Regions from separate parts of the Acidovorax sp. GW835-FHT14B10 genome, predicted to be linked through region 1. Evidence: riboswitches for the same ligand, from Rfam matches in the RefSeq annotation. Region 1 holds a riboswitch; the other holds the start of a gene.
The links. A riboswitch is a leader RNA that binds a small molecule or an ion and turns the genes downstream of it on or off. The one in region 1 is predicted to bind S-adenosylhomocysteine.
Positions count from the first base shown of each region.

Region 2: it holds a riboswitch for S-adenosylhomocysteine, as region 1 does, so the genes downstream of both, metH (methionine synthase) here and ahcY (adenosylhomocysteinase) in region 1, are expected to answer to the same signal.

Region 1 covers NZ_JBXAGC010000002.1:230,648-236,610, reverse strand. Annotated here, with positions in the region: gene AC1Q5S_RS03035 (winged helix-turn-helix domain-containing protein) at 1-1,165, opposite strand, end outside; gene AC1Q5S_RS03030 (group I truncated hemoglobin) at 1,349-1,711, shown strand; gene AC1Q5S_RS03025 (class I SAM-dependent methyltransferase) at 1,883-2,728, shown strand; S-adenosyl-L-homocysteine riboswitch at 2,946-3,024, shown strand; gene ahcY (adenosylhomocysteinase) at 3,094-4,530, shown strand; gene AC1Q5S_RS03015 (TlyA family RNA methyltransferase) at 4,708-5,706, shown strand; gene metF (methylenetetrahydrofolate reductase [NAD(P)H]) at 5,703-5,963, shown strand, end outside.
Region 2 covers NZ_JBXAGC010000004.1:143,395-149,357, forward strand. Annotated here, with positions in the region: gene AC1Q5S_RS05315 (Glu/Leu/Phe/Val family dehydrogenase) at 1-861, opposite strand, end outside; gene AC1Q5S_RS05320 (PPK2 family polyphosphate kinase) at 1,062-1,928, opposite strand; gene AC1Q5S_RS05325 (LysR family transcriptional regulator) at 2,079-3,017, opposite strand; gene AC1Q5S_RS05330 (PACE efflux transporter) at 3,148-3,579, shown strand; S-adenosyl-L-homocysteine riboswitch at 3,611-3,709, shown strand; gene metH (methionine synthase) at 3,688-5,963, shown strand, end outside.

The DNA of each region.
Region 1 (5,963 bases):
TGGGACTCAGGTGGATGGCCTGCTCCAGCTCAACCACGGCCGAGTCCTGCTGGGCGCGCAGCCACAGTGCCCGGCCCATGGCCCAGTGGGCCGCCGGGTTGCGGTCGTCGGCGTCCAGGCTTTGGCGGGCCGTGGCCATGGCCTGGTCGCAAGCGGCTGCGCGCTCGGACCAGCCCTGGAAGGCGTTCTGGAAGTGCGTGAACGACAGCCCGGCGTAGGCACGCGCGAAAGTGGGGTCGAGGTGCACTGCCATGGCAAAGAATTGGCGGGCGCGCTCGTTGTCGGCCTGGTTGAATCGGTACATATGCCACAGGCCACGGTGGTGGGCCTCCCAGGCATCGAGGGTGTTGGGCGGGCGCAGCAGGGCGCGGTTGCGCTCGGCCAGCTCGATCTCGCTGGCGGCGATGGCGACGATCTGGCTGCCAATGTCGTCGAGGACGAAAAAAGCGTCGTCCAGGGGGCGGTCGAAGATGTCGGCCCAGACGACGTGCGCGGTGCGGACCTCCACCAGTTCGGCCGTCACCACCAGACGCCGTGCGTGGCGGCGCACGGTGCCGCTCACCACATAGTCGACATCAAGAAGGCGCGCGGCCTCCTGCGGGCCGATGTCGCGTTCATGCAGCGCGAACACGGTGCCTTGTGCGATGACGAACAGGCTGCGCAGCTGGGCCAGCCGGGTGATGACGTCGTGGGCCAGTGCGTCGGCTGTGCCCCCACGCCCACCGGCCACGGGCGAGAGGTCGGCGAAGGGCATGACGGCGATGGACGCGCGGTGCGGATGCGCGTCGCGGGCTTTGTCGAGAGGCAGATCCGGGCCTGCGCCGGGCGCGCTCTGGCACAGGGGGGTGGGCGGTTCGTGTTCCGTGGCCGTTGCCACGAAGCGGTAGCCGCGGCGTGGAATGGTGGCAATGCAAGCTTGGGCCATGCCACTGTCGCCGATGGCCTGGCGTGCCGCCTTGATGCAACTGCTCAGGGCCGACTCGCTCACCACCTTGCCGGCCCACAGCGCATCCAGCAGTTCCTGCCGGGGCACGATGCGGTGGCGGTGCTGCAGCAGGTAGGCCAGCAGGTCGAACACCTGCGGCTCGACCTGGCGTGTCTGCCCCTGGCAGCGCAAGGTGAACAGACGGGTATCGAGCTCACAGTCTCTGAAAGTCAGCAGCACCGGCTACTCCTTCACGGAAGCAGAGCCGGAATCATATGGCGCACCACCATCTTCAGCCAATCTCCACGCCTTCCCCATGGTGGCGCCAAGGAATCTGGCGCGGTTGTGCGTAAGCTTTTTCCACCGTGGCTCGGGCAGACCGCGCAACGTATTCAGGAGTTTCTTGACCGAAAGGAGTTCACCATGGGTACCACGCTTTACCAACGGCTGGGCGAATCGGCGGGCATCGCCCGCCTCGTGGACGATGTCATTGCCGCCCACCTGAGCAATCCCCTCGTCAAAACCCGTTTCGAGAACGCCGAGGACCTGGAGCACACCAAGAAAATGGCGACCGAGTTCTTCTGTGCGGGTGCCGGGGGACCGCAGCCTTACACCGGCAGAGACATGCTCACGGTGCACAAGGGGATGAACATCAGTGAACAGGAGTATCTGGCGGTCATGGATGACATTGTTGGTGCCATGGGCAAGCACCAGCTGGACGATGGCACGAAGAACGAGGTGATCGGCATCCTCTACGCGCTCAAGGGCCACATCATCCGCGTCTGATTCCCTTCTTCCATCACCCGTGTCGTTGTTGCTGCGCATTGCCTTGCAAGGCACGGGCTGCGGTTGAGCGCCCAGACACCAAGGATCAGGAATCGGAATGACCGGGTCTCCTGCCGGCGCGGTCGCGCCGCAGGGGCGGAGGGTTGCACACCATCTATGGAGGTACCTCAAATGGACTCGCAACTAGAAAGCATTCGCGAACAACAGCAAGCGTCCTGGAACCGGTTCTCCGCGGGCTGGAAGAAATGGGATGAGCTGTTCATGGACTTCCTGCGCCCCATGGGCGACGAAATCATCCGTTGGCTGGACCCGAAGGGCCAGGACGTGGTGCTCGATGTCGCCGGCGGCACGGGAGAGCCCGGGTTGACGATTGCGGCGCGCATTCCGCAGGGGCGGGTGGTCGTCACCGACCTGGCGGCGAACATGCTGGAGATCGCCAGGGAGAATGCGCAGCGCCGCGGGCTGGCCAATGTGGAGACCCGCGTGTGCGATGTGTGCGCGCTGCCTTTTGCGGACCAGAGTTTTGATGCCGTCAGCTGCCGCTTTGGCTTCATGTTTTTCCCCGACATGGATCTGGCGGCCCGGGAGATGGCGCGTGTCCTGAAACCCGGCGGGCGCCTGGCCACTGCGGTCTGGAATGTGGCGGAGAAAAATTTCTGGGTGACGGCCATCATGGGCGCGATCAACCGGAACATGGCCTTGCCTGCACCGGCGCCGGGCGCGCCGGGCATGTTCCGCTGTGCCCAGGCGGGCTGGGGCGAGGCGCTGTTGGCGCAGGCCGGGCTGAAAAATGTGTCGGTCAGGGAGGTGGCGGGACGGCTCGACTGCCAGACCGCCGATGTGTACTGGCAGGCCATGACCGAAGTGGCCGCACCGGTGGTTGCCGCACTGGGCCAGGCCGACGAAGCCACGGGAGAGAAGATTCGGGAAGAGGTGTATCGGGCCATCGAGCAGAAATTCCCGGATGGCAATGTCCGGATCGACGCCAGCGCACTCGTGGTTTATGGCGAGAAATGAAGGAGCGCTGCCGTACCTGGGGGGGGCAGCCACCATGCATGGCAACGGGGCCTGGTGACGGATGCCTCCCCGCGCACTGGGCGCATCGTTGCCGGCGGATGCGGCGCTTGCATCGGTGGGTCCCGCGCATGCCGAGCCATGTGGCCGGGGAATGCGCCCTGGCTGGCGGCCGGGATGGCGTGGCGCCGGGTGCGCGCGTCCGTATAATCCCGACCTCATCCGAGGAGCGTTGCAGCGTCCCCAGCATTGGCGGGGCGTGAGGCTCGGAGTCACTTTCGCAACGACGCTCATCCACTTTCCGCGTGGTGAGCTTTTTCCCTTCCCCCCCGGCGAGTGGTTTTTTCAAACATGCTTTGGAGCAAACCATGAACGCACGCGTCAACGCACCTACCCTGGCCGACAGCGCCATTGCCGACATCGGCCTGGCCAACTGGGGCCGCAAGGAAATCCGCATCGCCGAGACCGAGATGCCCGGCCTGATGGCCATCCGCGAGGAATTCGCCGCCAGGCAGCCCCTGAAGGGCGCGCGCATCACCGGCTCGCTGCACATGACCATCCAGACGGCCGTGCTGATCGAGACCCTGAAAGCCCTGGGCGCCGATGTGCGCTGGGCCTCGTGCAACATCTTCTCCACCCAGGACCACGCCGCCGCCGCGATTGCCGCCACCGGCACGCCGGTGTTCGCCATCAAGGGCGAGACCCTGGTGGACTACTGGGACTACACCCACCGCATCTTCGACTTCGGCGCCAAGGGCACGGAGGGCGAAGGCCCGAACATGATCCTGGACGACGGCGGCGACGCCACGCTGCTGATGCACCTGGGCAAGAAGGCCGAGCAGGACGCCTCCGTGCTGGCCAATCCCGGCAGCGAGGAAGAGCGCATCCTGTATGCCGCCATCAAGGCCAAGCTGGCCGAAGACAGCACCTGGTACAGCCGCAAGAGCGCCCAGATCCTCGGCGTGACCGAAGAGACGACGACCGGCGTGCACCGCCTCAAGGAAATGTCGGCCAAGGGCACGCTGCTGTTCCGCGCCATCAACGTGAACGACTCGGTGACCAAATCGAAGTTCGACAACCTCTACGGCTGCCGCGAATCGCTGGTGGACGGCATCAAGCGCGCCACCGACGTGATGATCGCCGGCAAGGTGGCCGTGGTGGCCGGCTACGGCGACGTGGGCAAGGGCAGTGCCCAGGCGCTGCGCGCGCTGAGCGCCCAGGTGTGGGTGACCGAGATCGACCCCATCAACGCCCTGCAGGCCGCCATGGAAGGCTTCAAGGTCGTGACCATGGAATGGGCCGCGCCACTGGCCGACATCTTCGTCACCACCACCGGCAACCGTGACGTGATCACCTTCGAACACATGAAGGCCATGAAGGACCAGGCCATCGTCTGCAACATCGGCCACTTCGACAATGAGATCCAGGTCGCCAAGCTCGAAGAACACTGCCAGTGGGAAGAGATCAAGCCCCAGGTGGACCATGTGATCTTCGCCGACGGCAAGCGCATCATCCTGCTGGCCAAGGGCCGCCTGGTGAACCTGGGCTGCGGCACGGGCCACCCGAGCTTCGTGATGTCGAACTCGTTCGCCAACCAGACCATCGCGCAGATCGAGCTGTTCACCCACCCCGAAGGCTACGACGTGGGCAAGGTCTACGTGCTGCCCAAGCACCTCGACGAGAAGGTGGCACGCCTGCACCTCAAGAAGGTGGGCGCCATGCTGACCGAGCTGAGCGACGAGCAGGCCGCCTACATCGGCGTGCCCAAGCAGGGCCCCTACAAGCCCGACACCTACAGGTACTGATTCCCCCTCGGGCGCTTGCGCCTTCCCCCTGAGGGGGACGCCACCAGCGGCCCGGCAAAGCCGGTTCCGCGGTGGCGCTGGCGGGTGGCGCGGCTCAATGATGCTATTTTTATATGAGCTGCTGGCGCTTGATTTACTAACGCTACCAGCTGACTTGACTCAAAAAGGATGGGCGCGATGCGCGCAGATGTGTTTTTGGTGGAACGTGGCCATGCGGCCACGCGCTCGCAGGCGCAGCGGCTGATTGCCGCGGGCGTGGAGTGGCGCCTGTCGCCGCTGGCGCCCTGGCAGAAGGTGGCCAAGAACGGGGACGAAATTCCGTCCGTGGCCGAGGTGCGGCTGCTCGACGATGCCGAGGCCAAGTACATCTCGCGTGGCGGCCTCAAGCTCGAAGGGGCGCTGCGGGCCACCGGCCTGTCGGTGGCGGGGTTGCGCTGCCTGGATGTGGGGCAGAGCACGGGCGGCTTTACCGACTGCCTGCTGCAGCAGGGCGCGGCCCAGGTGATTGGCGTGGATGTGGGCCATGGCCAGCTGCACGAGCGGCTGCGCGCTGATCTGCGCGTGGTCTGCGTCGAGGGCGTGAATGCGCGCTCGCTGACGGCGCAGGCCTTGCAGGATGCCTGTGAGCTGGCCCTGTCGGAAGTGATCGAGGCCGAAGAGGACAACGAGACCCAGCCCGAGGCACCCTACAGCTGGATGCGCAATGGCGGGCAGGTGGACGAGGCCTACGACGACAGCAACGATGCCAAGGACCAGGACATCGAAGCCTTCAAGTCCGAGCGCGCCGCCCGCGCCAAGGCCCGCGAACAGGGCACGCTGCCGGTGGAGCGCCGCCGCCGGCCCGAATGCGCCGATACCGACATCACACCGGTGTTCGATCTGGTGACGGGGGACCTGTCGTTCATCTCGCTCACGCTGGTGCTGCCCGCGCTGGTGCCGCTGCTGGCGCCAGGCGGCAGCCTACTGATGCTGGTCAAGCCGCAGTTCGAGCTGCAGCCCGGCCAGGTGGGCAAGGGCGGCATCGTGCGCGATGCCGCGCTGTATGCCGTGGTGGAACAACGCATCCGTGACTGCTGTGCCGGGCTGGGCCTGGTGGTGCAGGCGTGGCTGGACAGCCCCATCAGCGGCGGTGACGGCAACCATGAATTTTTTGTTTTTGCGAGGAGGGGCGCATGACCGCGGCCAACGCACCAGCCACCGGTCTGCCGGTGAGCTTCGAATTCTTTCCGCCCAAGACGCCCGAGGGCGCCGAAAAGCTGCGCGCCGTGCGCCAGCAGCTGTATGCCCGCAAGCCCGAGTTCTGCTCGGTGACCTATGGCGCAGGCGGCTCCACGCAAGAGGGTACCTTCGGCACCGTGCAGGAGATCCTGGCCGAGGGCGTGAGCGCGGCCTCGCATTTCTCGTGCGTGGGGGCCACGCGCCAGTCGGTGCGC
Region 2 (5,963 bases), on a different contig from region 1:
CACATGCGCCAGCAGGGCGGGTACGTCCAGGCCCCCGTCGTGGTAGATGCTGCCGGTATGGTCCTGCACGGCCACCACGCGCGCGCCGGCCTCGGCAAACAGCCTGGCGGCCGTGCCGCCCACGTTGCCAAACCCCTGCACGGCCAGCCGCGCGCCCTCGATCTTCAGGCCGATGTGGTGCGCCGCCTCCACGCCCACGGTGTACACGCCGCGGCCGGTGGCCTCATTGCGCCCAAGCGAGCCACCCAGGTCCACGGGTTTGCCGGTGACCACGCCAGTGGCGGTTTCGCCGACGTTCATCGAATACGTGTCCATCATCCACGCCATGATCTGGCCGTTGGTGTTCACGTCGGGCGCGGGAATGTCTTTGGACGGGCCGATGATGATACCGATCTCGCTCGTGTAGCGGCGCGTGAGGCGTTCGAGCTCACCCATCGAAAGTTTCCTGGGATCGACCCGGATGCCACCCTTGGCGCCCCCGTAGGGCACGTTCACCGCTGCGTTCTTGACCGACATCCAGGCCGACAGCGCCATCACCTCCGACAGGGTCACGTCCTGGTGAAAGCGTACGCCGCCCTTGCCCGGGCCGCGGCTGGTGTTGTGCTGCACGCGGTAACCCTCGAAGTGGGCGATGGCGCCGTTGTCCATTTCAATCGGCACGTCCACGATCAGGATGCGCTTGGGGCGCTTGAGCGTCTCCACCCAGCGCGCCAGGCTGCCCAGGTAGGGGGTGACGCGGTCCACTTGCTGCAGGTAGTTGCCCCAGGGGCCGAGGTGGCTGGCGTCGAGGTACGACGGCAGGGTGTGTGCGGTGGCAATGCTGCCGGGCGTTCCGGTGGTCGTTCCGGTGGTATTCGACATGGCGGGTTCCTTGTGGGATCAGTTCAAGGGGGTGAAGCTTATGCCTGCGGCGCCGGGCTGTCCAAGGCCGGTGTGTCACGGGGTTATGCGCCGTTTGCATAATGTTCCCCATGCCCGGTGCGGTCTTTTTTGGCGCACTTCAAAGGAGCTGAAAACGCTTAACAGACGGGAAATACAGCCATGAATGGCATGAAAATCAGTCATTCCACCGTGAAATGCTCCAGCCCCGGGTCGCCCGGCGGATAGCGCAGGTCCAGGTTCTGCAGCACCTCGCGCAGCACGGTGGCGATCATCAGGTTGCGGTGCGTCTTGGAGTTGGCGGGCACGATGGTCCAGGGCGCCCAGGGGGTGTGCGTGGCCGCCAGCAGTGTTTCGTAGGCTTTCTGGTAGTCGGCCCACTGCTTGCGCACGGCGATGTCGCCCATGTCGAATTTCCAGTGCTTGGTGGGATCGTCCAGGCGCTCCTGCAGTCGCTCGCGCTGTTCCTCGAAGCCGATGTGCAGCATGAACTTCACAATGACCGTGCCGGTCTCGCTGAGCATGCGTTCGAAGTCGTTGATGTGGGCCAGGCGCTGGCGCTGCTGCTCGGGCGTGATCCAGCCGTTGACCACTGGCACCAGCACGTCTTCGTAATGGCTGCGGTTGAACACCGTCAGCTCGCCGGCGCCCGGCACCCGCTGGTGGATGCGCCACAGGTAGTCGTGGGCGCGCTCGGGCTCGGTGGGCGCCTTCCAGCCCACGGCATGCACACCCAGGGCGCTCATGCTGCCGAACACGCCGCGCACGGTGCCGTCCTTGCCCGAGGCGTCGGTGCCCTGCAGCAGCACCAGCAGCTTGTAGCGCCGGTCGGCATACAGCAGGTCTTGCAGCGTGTCGAGTTCGATCGCCAGGGCCTGCACATCTTCCTTGGCCTGCGCCTTCTCGCCGTTCATGAACGGCGTGGCGTCGGGGTCGAAATCCTTCAGCGAGACCGGTTTGGGGCCGGAGCCATTGGCCGGCTTGGGTTGCCAGGCGGCCCAGCGCTTGGCCAGGGCCTTGTCGTTGCTTTGAAAGGGGGATTTGCTCATGGTCGTTTTTCGGTGGGTAGGGCGGCCAGCTTGGCGCAATGCGCCGGGCCGGTCAATGCACACTTGCGGCACACATGGGCATTGAATGCTATGCAATGAATAGCTTCTGGCGCTTGCTGGATAAGCGTCGTAATCTTTTTTGGTCGTCAATCAGGCCTGTCCACCCGATGCACCCTGCTGCGCGATCAGCTGCACAAAGCGCCGCGCGCCCAGGCCCAGCGGGCGCTCTTTGGACCAGACCACGTCCACCCATAGCGCCACGCCGTTGCTGAGGTTTTCAAACGGCATCTCCACCAGCGAGCCGGCCGCGATGCGCGGCTGCACCAGCGCGCGCGGCTGCCAGCCCCAGCCCAGGCCCGCCTCGATCAGGCCCAGGGCGGCCAGGTGGCTGTCGGTGCGCCAGTGGTGGCGGGCAAACACGAAGCGTGGGTCGGTCTGCGCCAGGTCGCGGCTGGCCACCACGATCTGGCGCGTGGTGGTGAGGTGTTCCTCGCGCAGCTGGGCCCGCTCGGGCGCCTCGCCGCGGGCAGCTGCGGTCGCCCGCGCAGCCACCAGCACGGGGTGCTGGGGCGCCATCACGGCCACCAGGGTTTCGCTGCCCACCTCCTGGAAACCCTCGCGCCCGTCGATGCTGGGGCGCTCGAACACCAGCGCCAGTTGTGCCCGCCCGCTGTGCAGCAGGGCTAGCGCGTCGCCCTGGGGCGCGGCCAGCACCTCCACCTGCAGCAGCGGGTATTGCTGCGCCAGCGCGGCCAGCGGCGCCGTCCAGCGCGCTGCCAGCAGCTCGGGGGCGATGGCCAGGGTGAGGCGCTCCTCCAGGCCCTGTGTGAGCGCCAATGCCTGGGCATTGAGCTGCCGCAGCTGCGCGGCCAGCAGCCGCGCCTGCGGCTCCAGCGCCCGGGCCGCCGCTGTGGGGCGGGGCTCGCGCCCGCTGCGGTCGAACAGTTGCACGTCGAGCTCGGCCTCCAGGTGGGCGATGGTCATGCTCACGGCCGAGGGCACCCGCGACAGCGCCCGCGCGGCGGCCGAAAACGAGCCTCGGTCGAGCACCGCCAGAAACACCTGCACGCTGTCGGAAGAAAAGGCCATGGCCTGCCAATCTGTCAATAAATCTGAAATAAGCTGACTTTATATATCAGTGATTCGTACATAAAGTGCCGCCATGACCGTGCATGCACCCGTGACCCTGTCCGTTTCCTCGTCCCCCGCCGCCCCCGGCCTGCAGGGCGTGCGCCGCCGCGTGCTGTATGTGACTTTGTACGAGCTCATCGCCATTGCCGTGGCAACCTGGGGGCTGGCAGTGCTCACGGGCCAGAGTGCTGCGCACTCCAGCGTGGCATCGGTGGCCGCCTCGGCGGTGGCGGTGGTCTGGAACCTGCTGTTCAACTGGGCCTTCGAGCGCTGGGAATCGCGCCAGGCCGTGCGCGGGCGCAGCGTGCGCCGCCGCATTGCCCATGCCATCGGCTTCGAGGGCGGTCTGGTGTTCACGCTGGTGCCGCTGTTTGCCTGGTGGTTCAACGTGAGCCTGTGGCAGGCCTTCGTGATGGACCTGGCGCTCATCGTTTTCTTTCTTTGCTACACCTTTGTCTTCAACTGGGGGTTCGACCGGGTGTTCGGGCTGCCGGCATCGGCGCAGCCTGCGGCCATCTGAGCGCCGGGGCGTTCGCCCTTAAAATCCAGCCTCGCCCAAGGAGCGTTGCAGCGGCTGCCACCACCGGTGGGGCCGTCAGGCTTGGGCGCCGCATGCACCGCATGCCCCATCGCAACGACGCTCACCTGTTTTTCTGCTGTTCCTGCACAGGTGAGTCGCATGTCTGAAATTTCCGTTCCCCCCATGAAGCTGTCCGGCCTGGAGCCTGTCTCCATCGGCGAGGGCACGCTGTTCGTCAACATCGGCGAGCGCACCAACGTCACGGGCTCCAAGGCGTTTGCCCGCATGATCCTGAATGGCCAGTACGAAGAGGCCCTGGCCGTGGCGCGCCAGCAGGTGGAAAACGGCGCCCAGGTCATCGACATCAACATGGACGAGGCCATGCTCGACAGCAAGGCGGCCATGGTGCGCTTTCTGCAGCTGATCGCGTCCGAGCCCGACATCGCGCGCGTGCCCATCATGGTGGACAGCTCCAAGTGGGAGGTGATCGAGGCCGGGTTGCGCTGCATCCAGGGCAAGGGCATCGTGAACTCGATCAGCATGAAAGAGGGCGTGGAGAAGTTCAAGCACGAGGCCCGGCTCGTCAAGCGCTACGGCGCCGCTGCCGTGGTCATGGCCTTCGACGAGCAGGGCCAGGCCGACACCTACGCGCGCAAGATCGAGATCTGCGAGCGCGCCTACCGCATCCTGGTGGACGAGGTGGGCTTTGCGCCCGAAGACATCATTTTTGACCCCAACATCTTCGCCGTGGCCACCGGCATCGAGGAACACAACAACTACGCGGTCGATTTCATCGAGGCCACGCGCTGGATCAAGCAGCACCTGCCCGGCGCCAAGGTGTCGGGCGGCGTGTCCAACGTGAGCTTCAGCTTCCGCGGCAACGACCCGGTGCGCGAAGCCATCCACACCGTGTTCCTGTACCACGCGATCCAGGCCGGCATGGACATGGGCATCGTCAACGCGGGCATGGTGGGCGTCTATGACGATCTGGAACCCACGCTGCGCGAGCGCGTGGAGGACGTGGTGCTCAACCGCCGCCCGGATGCCGGCGAACGCCTGGTCGAGGTTGCCGAAACCGCCAAGAGCGGCGCCAAGGACGAGAGCAAGAAGCTCGAATGGCGCGGCACGCCCGAGCATCCGAAGACCGTGGGCGAGCGCCTGAGCCACGCGCTGGTGCATGGCATCACCGACTTCATCACCGAAGACACCGAAGAAGCCTACCAGCAGATCCTGGCCAGGGGCGGCCGCCCGCTGCATGTGATCGAAGGGCCGCTGATGGACGGCATGAACATCGTGGGCGATCTGTTCGGCGCGGGCAAGATGTTCCTGCCCCAGGTGGTGAAAAGCGCGCGCGTGATGAAGCTCGCGGTGGCCCACCTCATCCCCTACATCGAGGAAGAAAAGCGCCAGGACGAGGCTGCGGGCCGCGACGTGCGCAGCAAGGGCAAGATCGTCATCGCCACGGTGAAGGGCGATGTGCACGACATCGGCAAGAACATCGTCACCGTGGTGCTGCAGTGCAACAACTTCGAGGTGGTGAACATGGGCGTGATGGTGCCCTGCCACGAGATTCTGGCGCGCGCCAAGGTCGAGGGCGCCGACATCGTGGGCCTGTCGGGCCTGATCACGCCCAGCCTCGAAGAAATGCAGTACGTGGCCGGCGAGATGCAGAAGGACGAGCATTTCCGCATCAAGAAAATTCCGCTGCTGATCGGCGGCGCCACCTGCTCGCGCGTGCACACGGCCGTCAAGATCGCGCCGCACTACGAGGGCCCCGTGGTCTATGTGCCCGACGCCTCGCGCAGCGTGAGCGTGGCGCAAAGCCTGCTCGGTGACGGCGTCGAGAGCTATGTGCAGGAAGTCAACGCCGACTACGACAAGGTGCGCACCCAGCACGCCAACAAGAAGCAGGTGCCGCTGTGGCCCCTGGCCAAGGCCCGCGCCAACAAGACGCCGATCGACTGGCAGGCCTACCAGCCCGCCGTGCCGCGCGCCCTCGGCCGCCGGGTGTTCCAGAACTTCGACCTGGCCGAACTGGCGAAATACATCGACTGGGGCCCGTTCTTCCAGACCTGGGACCTGGCCGGCCCGTACCCCGCCATCCTGACCGACGAGGTGGTGGGCGTGGAGGCCACGCGCGTGTTTGCCGACGGCCAGGCCATGCTCAAGAAGATCATCGAAGGCCGCTGGCTCACCGCCAGTGGCGTGATGGCCCTGCTGCCCGCCAACAGCGTGAACGATGACGACATCGAGTTCTACACCGACGACACCCGCACCGAAGTCGCCATGACCTGGTACGGCCTGCGCCAGCAGACCGAAAAGCATGTGATCGACGGCGTGACCCGGCCCAGCCGCTGCCTGGCCGACTTCGTGGCGCCCAAGAG